One region of the Streptomyces sp. NBC_00236 genome, then DNA from elsewhere that is predicted to be linked to it. Evidence: riboswitches for the same ligand, from Rfam matches in the RefSeq annotation. Region 1 holds a riboswitch; the other holds the start of a gene.
The links. A riboswitch is a leader RNA that binds a small molecule or an ion and turns the genes downstream of it on or off. The one in region 1 is predicted to bind cyclic di-AMP.

Region 1 (3,775 bases):
CGAAGGCCCCGGCGTGGTGCCGGGGCCTTCACCGAGGGGTCGTCGGCCGGTCAGACGGAGACGCCGTGGGAGCGCAGGTAGGCGACCGGGTCCATGTCGGAGCCGTACGAGGGCGTGGTGCGGGCCTCGAAGTGCAGGTGCGGGCCGGTCGAGTTGCCGGTGGAGCCGGAGAGGCCGATCTGCTGGCCGGCACCGACGCTCTGGCCGACGGACACGCCGATCGAGGAGAGGTGGCCGTACTGGGTGTACGTGCCGTCCGTCATCCGCAGCACGATGTTGTTGCCGTACGCCCCGCCCCAGCCGGCCTCGACGACCGTGCCGGCGCCGACGGCGACGACGGAACTGCCGGAAGCGGCGTGGAAGTCGATGCCGGAGTGGCTGCCGGAGGACCACATGGAGCCGCTGGACTTGTAGCCGGTGCTCACGTACGAGCCGGCGACGGGGAGCTGGAAGGAGCCGAGCCGGGTGCGCTCGGCGGAACGGGCGGCACGGGCCGCACTCTCGCGGGCCTTCTCTGCCCGGGCGGCCTTCGCCTTCGCGGCGGCCTCGGCCTTCGCGGCAGCCTTGGCCTTGGCTTCGGTCTTCTTCTTGGCCTCGGCCTTCTTCTTCGCGGCGGCCTTCGCCTCGGCCTTCTTCTCGGCGACGTCGGCCTGGTGCTGCTGCGCGTCCGCCTGGGCGTCGATCTGCTCGGCGAGGACGTTCTCGATGGCGATGACCTGGGTGAGGCCGGTGTCGCCGACGGAGGGGGTCCCGGTGTCCGAGGCGAGGGCCGGGGAGGCCAGTCCTCCGATGACGCCGGTGGTGGCCAGGGTCGCGATGCCGACGGCCTTCGCGCCGGTGCGCGTCAGACGGCCCGGGGCACGATGCTTCCCGGTGGCACGGGTGAACGCCATGAAGTGGCTGGTCCTTTCCTTCCTTCTCGCCTACCGGGTTAGCTGACGGGTTCGGAGCAGGAAGGTCTCCTACGGATCCCCGGTCCCGTACGGGACACGGCCATCCGATTCACCCCAGGGACTGCGTGGGTCCCCGGCTCCCCAGGCTCGCGCCTGACGGGGACTCGGCGATGGCTGCCCGGTACGTCACGGATGCGGCATACGAGTGACGGACAGCGGAGCCGACGCTAAGCGGGGGCACTTCCCGTCACCAAACGGACAGGCCGTTTTGTAGCGCATCCCACAGGGCAGAAAGGCAACCAACCCCCCAAAAAGGGGCAAAACGGAAGGTCCCGGCGGAGATCGCTCCGCCGGGACCTTCACCACTGTTCTGTTTGCCCTGATACCGGGCGGGATGACCGTTGTGCTCAGCCGGTCACGATCGACACCTCGCCGATGCCGAGGGCCCGGACCGGGTCGGCGATCTGCGCGGCATCCCCGACGAGAACCGTGACCAGCCGGTCCTCCGGGAAGGCGTTGACCACGGCCGCCGTCGCCTCCACCGTCCCGGTGTCGGCCAGGCGTGCGTAGAGCTGCGCCTGGTAGTCGTCCGGGAGATGCTGCTCGACCTGGTCGGCGAGGGTGCCGGCGACGGAGGCCGCCATCTCGAACTTCAGCGGGGCGACACCCACGAGGTTCTGCACGGCCGTCTCGCGCTCGGCGTCCGTCAGCCCTTCGGCTGCCAGCGTCCGCAGGACCTTCCACAGGTCCTCCAGCGCCGGCCCGGTGGACTCCGTGTCCACGGAACCGCTGATGGCGAGCATCGCGGCGCCCGTGGCCCCGGAGGCGGAGTCCGGAGCCGTCGAGCGCAGCACCTGGGCGAAGGCCCGCACGCCGTAGGTGTAGCCCTTCTCCTCCCGCAGCACCCGGTCGAGCCGGGAGGTGAGCGTGCCACCGAGGCAGTAGGTGCCGAGCACCTGGGCCGCCCAGACGCTGTCGTGCCGGTCGGCGCCGATCCGGCCGATCAGCAGCTGGGTCTGCACCGCGCCGGGGCGGTCCACGATCACCACACGGCCCGTGTCGTCAGCGGTGATCGGCGGGACGGGGCGGGGCTCCGCGGTGTTGCCCGACCAGTCACCGAGGGTGTCGGCGAGCAGCGCGTCCAGGTCGATGCCCGTGAGGTCGCCCACGACCACGGCGGTCGCGGTGGACGGGCGGATGTGGGCGTCGTAGAAGGCGCGCACGGCCGCGGAGTCGATCCGGGCCACGGTCTCCTCGGTGCCCTGGCGCGGGCGCGACATGCGTGCCGTGGCCGGGAACAGCTCCTTGGAGAGCTGCTTGGCGGCACGCCGGGCCGGGTTGGCCTGCTCGTGCGGGATCTCGTCCAGCCGGTTGCCCACGAGTCGCTCGATCTCGCTGTCGGCGAAGGCCGGAGCCCGCAGCGCCTCGGCAACGAGGCCGAGCGCCTTGGCCAGCCGGGAGGCCGGAACCTCCAGGGAGACCCGGACGCCGGGATGGTCGGCGTGGGCGTCCAGCGTGGCGCCGCACCGCTCCAGCTCGGCGGCGAACTCCTCGGCGCTCTGCTTGTCGGTGCCCTCGGACAGCGCGCGGGACATGATCGTGGCGACCCCGTCCAGCCCTTCGGGCTCGGCGTCCAGGGGGGCGTCGAGGAAGATCTCGACGGCGACGACCTGCTGGCCGGGGCGGTGGCAGCGCAGCACCGTGACGCCGTTGGGCAGCGAGCCGCGCTCGGGCGCGGGGAAGGCCCAGGGCCTGGCCACGCCGGGGGCGGGCTGCGGGTGGTACTCCATCGAAACTCCAGTCGCGGCAGCGTCGGTCACTTGTCCGCCCCTTCGTGCGCGTCGGTGTCGGTGGCGGCATCCGCCTCTTCGGCGGCCTCGGCGGCCTCGGCGGGCTCGATCGGCTCGTACACCAGCACCGCCCGGTTGTCCGGTCGCAGCTGGGCCCTGGCGGCCGCCTTGACCTCCTCGGCGGTCACGTCGAGCACCCGGTGCACGGCGGTCAGGGCGAGCTGCGGGTCACCGAACAGCACGGCGAACCGGCACAGTTCGTCGGCGCGGCCCGCGACCGTACCGAGGCGGTCCAGCCACTCGCGCTCCAACTGCGCCTGGGCGCGCTCCATCTCCTCGGGCGTGGGGCCCTCCTCGGCGAACCGGGCCAGCTCCTCGTCGACCGCGGTCTCGATCTGTGCCACCTCGACACCGCCGGACGTCTTGACGTCCAGCCAGCCGAGCGAGGGCGCGCCCGCCAGGCGCAGCAGCCCGAATCCGGCGGCGACGGCCGTCCGGTCCCGGCGCACCAGGCGGTTGTGCAGCCGGGACGACTCGCCGCCGCCCAGCACGGTCAGCGCGAGGTCCGCGGCGTCGCACTCACGGGTGCCGTCGTGGGGCAGCCGGTAGGCGGCCATCAGCGCTCGCGCCGGGACCTCCTCGCGGACCTCCTCGCGCAGCTGGCCACCGATGATCTCCGGCAGGGCGCCGTCGCGCGGCGGCTGCTTGCCGTCGTGCGAAGGGATGCTGCCGAAGTACTTCTCGATCCAGGCGAGCGTGCGCTCGGGGTCGATGTCGCCGACGACGGAGAGCACCGCGTTGTTGGGCGCGTAGTACGTACGGAAGAAGGTCCGCGCGTCCTCGAGCGTCGCCGCGTCCAGGTCGGCCATCGAGCCGATCGGGGTGTGGTGGTACGGGTGGCCCTCCGGGTAGGCGAGTGCCGTCAGCTTCTCGAAGGCGGTGCCGTAGGGGACGTTGTCGTAGCGCTGGCGGCGCTCGTTCTTGACGACGTCGCGCTGGTTCTCCATGGACTCGTCGTCGAGCGCGGCGAGCAGCGAGCCCATCCGGTCGGCCTCGAGCCACAGGGCCAGCTCCAGCTGGTGCGTCGGCATC
Region 2 (3,775 bases), 5.9 Mb from region 1:
GTCCTGCGTCCACCACACCGGCGGGGTGCCCGGGCCCTCGGCCCCGACCGGCCCGTCGCCGGCGCTGCCGTAGTACACGCCGACCACACCGCCGGTCATCGACGCGCCACCGTCGTCGGGGCTGCGCGGCTCCCCGGTCACGAGGTCGTCGTAGCCGTCGTGGTCGATGTCGCCGGAAGCGACGGCCGGGCCGCCGCGCAGGCCCTGGTCGTAGCGGAGCCCCTGGACCTCGCCGAGGAGGAGTGCGGACCAGCCGTGGCCCGGCTCCTCGCCCACGGTGACGCCGGAGATGACGAGGTCGGCGAGACCGTTGCCGTCGTAGTCGCCGGTGGTCAGGGCCCGGGGTGCGATCTCGCGCCCGGGGGTGCCGGGGACGTGGTTGCTGCTCGAGGTGGCGTTCCGGCGGGTTCCCGGGGCGTACTGGAACAGGGTGAAGTCGGCGCGGTCGGTCACGGCCAGCTGGTCGCCGGGGATGTCGGGGCTGAAGTGCGCGGCGGCGAGAGCATTGCCGAACCGGGCGCCGGCGGCGGGTTCCGCGGCCTGCAGCCAGTCGCTGCCCGAGCCGGAGAGCCCCTGCGCGGAGCCCCACAGGACGACGGCGCCGCCCGCGTCGGTCACCGGTTCGACGTTCTCGCCCGGGAGGCCCACGACGGCGTCGCCGTACCCGTCCCCGTCCAGGTCGCCGGTGGCCAGCGCGGCGCCGAAACCGTCCCCGGCCTCGGCGCCGCCCGGCACCCCGGTGGTGTTCTGGCTGAGGACGGTGCCCCGGGTGGTATTGATGCCGCCCGGCCCGCCGTACTGCACGGTCACGTACCCCGCGCCCTTCTTGCCGCCGACGGTCCCGCCGGGCGCGCCGATGAGCACGTCCTCGTAGCCGTCACCGTTGAAGTCGGCGTCGCCGTCGTCGGCGTGCGTTCCGCCGGGGGCGACGGCGTGGGCGGAGGGCGCGACGGCGGCGGCCCCTGCCATCAGGAGAAGTGAGGCCGCGACAACGGCGGCCGGTCGGTAAGTGCGCACGTGCGGCTCCTCGGTTCAAGGATGACCGGGCGAGACCGGGGGGGGGGGGACGCCGGGAAGAGCCCGTCAGCCTCCTGGCGCCCTGTTGGACCGGCTCCGCGGCACAAGGGTTGTACGGCATCGCAAAAGGGGTGGAAGGGAGCTGCTCAGCTCCCTTCCACCCCTTTTCACGGCTCCGCGCGGGGGCGGTACCGCGGTGGATCAGTAGGCCCCGAAGACGTTGTCGATCGAGCCGTACGTCGCGGCGGCGTAGTTGCACGCGGCGGTGATGTTGGCGACGGGGTCCAGGATGTCCAGCGAGGTGCCGGGCACGTGGTACGCGTCGAACGTGGGCTGGATGACCTGGAGCAGGCCCTTGGACGGGGTGCCCGCGGCGGCGTTCGAGTCCCAGTTGTTGACGATCTGCGGGTTGCCCGAGGACTCGCGCATGATGTTGCGGTGGATGCTGTCGTAGCTGCCGGGGATGCCGTGCTCGGCCATGACGGCGAGGGACTCCTTGATCCAGCCGTCGAGGTCGTCCGTGTACGCCGTGGCGCTCTGCGCGGGCGCGGTCTCGACGGTCTGGGCGGTCTCCTCGGCGACGGGCGTCGCCGTCCGCTGGGAACGGTCGGCGCGGTCGGTGCTCTCGGCACGGTCGCCCGACGGCTGCGAGGCGCTGCCGGAGGTGTTCTCCGCCTTGAATTCGCTCTTGGTCGCGGCCTCGGGGGCGGTGGCCGTGGACTTGGCTCCGATGGTGAGCTTCAGGCCCGGGTGAATCAGGTCGGGGTTGCCGCCGACCACGCTCCGGTTGTCCTTGTAGAGCTGCGCCCAGCCGCCGTCGAGGGAATGCCCGCGGGCGATCTTGGAAAGCGAATCGCCGGAGACCACGGAATAGGTGGTGGACTTGGCGTGCTGCACGGAAATTCCCTTGCCGGCAACGGAAACCGGGGCTGCGGCCTTTTCCGCGACGACCGACTGGACCGGCGCGGCGGAAGCCGATCCGGCCGCGATCAGGGGGAGCGCGAGAACCGCGCCGCCCGCGCTCACGGCGATGAGACCGCGGGTCAGGGGGGTGGACTTGGAACGACGGTGGTGACCCTTGATGGGCATGGCGCTTTTCCTCTCCGCCGCCTGCGAGGTGAGCTGTCGGGTTCGGACTGGAGATGTCCGGCCGCACATGGCGACTTCACCCCTAGCCGCTCCGGATTCCCGGAACGGCGGCAAACCTGGGTCCCCCGCTCCTGCCGTACGTGAGTGGTCGGGTTACCGGACGGCGGCAGGATTCGGCGTTCCGTCCGGATTGACGGTGACCGTAAGCGAGAAAGACCGGGCGGAACAAGCCCGGATTTCCTGATCACAATTGATTCGCAAGATCAATAAAAGGAAATGTGCGATGCCGGTCACATCCGGGCGGGTCAGTTTTCTTGGGGCGCCAGGGAACCGAAGTGTCTGGTTCCGCGTCAGGGGCGGGAAACGTGACGCTGGCCACTGCGCCCGAAACGGGCGATTTGCCCACCCGGAGAAGCCATGCCTCACGGAGGCGTGACGGGAGGGGCATTCTCAACCATTCCGGACAATCGCCTAATTAGGGCACTACGGGATGGACGTCGGCTGCGCGGCCACGCCGGCACGACTGCGCGGCACCACGACCGGTGAACCGTCGCCCGGGGCGGCGAGTACGTCCGCGTCGAGCGCGTACAGCTCCTTCACCAGCGCCTCGTCGACCGTCTCCCGGGGGGCGCCCGTGGCGATGACGCGGCCCCCCTTCATGGCGACGAGCAGATCGGCGTAGCGGGCCGCGGCAACGAGGTCGTGCTGGACCATGACGACGGTGCGACCGGTGGCCGCGACCTCGCGGACGAGTTCCAGGACCTCGACGGCGTGCCCGAGGTCGAGGGCGCTGGTCGGTTCGTCGAGCAGGACCACCGGGGTCTGCTGGGCCAGCACCATCGCGAGCCAGCAGCGCTGGCGCTGACCGCCGGACAGCCGGTCGACGCGCTCCCCGGCCAGCGCGGTGGTCCCGGTCGCGTCGAGTGCGTCGCGTACCGCCCGCTCGTCCTCGCGCGACCACTGGCGCAGCAGCCCCTGGTGCGGGCTGCGGCCGTAGCGCACCAGCCCGGCCACGGTGACCGCCTCGGGGGCGCGCGGCGACTGCGGCAGCAGCGCGACATGGTGGGCGGCCCTGCGACGGCCGGTCCTCCAGATGTCCGTGCCGCCGATCAGGACCGTGCCGGACTCGGGGCGGTGGAGCCGGGCGACGGTCCGCAGCAGGGTCGACTTCCCGCAGCCGTTGGGCCCCACGATCGCGACGACGTGTCCGGCGGGAACGGTGAGGTCGACGTTCTCGACGACGGGCCGGCCCGGATATCCGGCGTGCAGGCCACGGACTTCGAGGCCCGCCTTCGTACCGGTCGGATGCTCGGTCATGTGCGGCTCACGCCTTTCCGGCGGCCGGGTCGGGCCGCAGCAGTACCCACAGGAGGAAGGGGCCGCCGAGGACGCTGGTGACGACCCCGACGGGCAGTTCGACCGGCGCGGCGACACGCCCGATCGCATCGGCCGCGGCGATCAGCGCGGCCCCGGTCAGCGCCGACGCGGTGACCGGGACACGGGTGGGACCGGTCAGCCGCTGGGCGAGGATCGGCGCCGCCAGCGCGACGAAGGCGATGGGTCCGCCGACGCCGACCGCCGTGCCGGCCAGCAGGACGGCGAGAGCGAGCGCGACGGTACGGACCCGTCGCAGGTCGACGCCCAGGGAGCTCGCCACCTCGTCGCCGAA

Region 2: another riboswitch for cyclic di-AMP. It lies ahead of OG446_RS02695 (transglycosylase SLT domain-containing protein); the one in region 1 lies ahead of OG446_RS29065 (M23 family metallopeptidase).

Annotation. Positions count from the first base shown of each region.
Region 1 covers NZ_CP108100.1:6,494,538-6,498,312, reverse strand. Annotated here, with positions in the region: gene OG446_RS29065 (M23 family metallopeptidase) at 51-893, opposite strand; cyclic di-AMP (ydaO/yuaA leader) riboswitch at 907-1,073, opposite strand; gene OG446_RS29060 (M16 family metallopeptidase) at 1,301-2,683, opposite strand; gene OG446_RS29055 (M16 family metallopeptidase) at 2,710-3,775, opposite strand, start outside.
Region 2 covers NZ_CP108100.1:615,484-619,258, forward strand. Annotated here, with positions in the region: gene OG446_RS02690 (esterase) at 1-1,017, opposite strand, end outside; gene OG446_RS02695 (transglycosylase SLT domain-containing protein) at 1,219-2,106, opposite strand; cyclic di-AMP (ydaO/yuaA leader) riboswitch at 2,110-2,295, opposite strand; gene OG446_RS02700 (ABC transporter ATP-binding protein) at 2,590-3,423, opposite strand; gene OG446_RS02705 (FecCD family ABC transporter permease) at 3,431-3,775, opposite strand, start outside.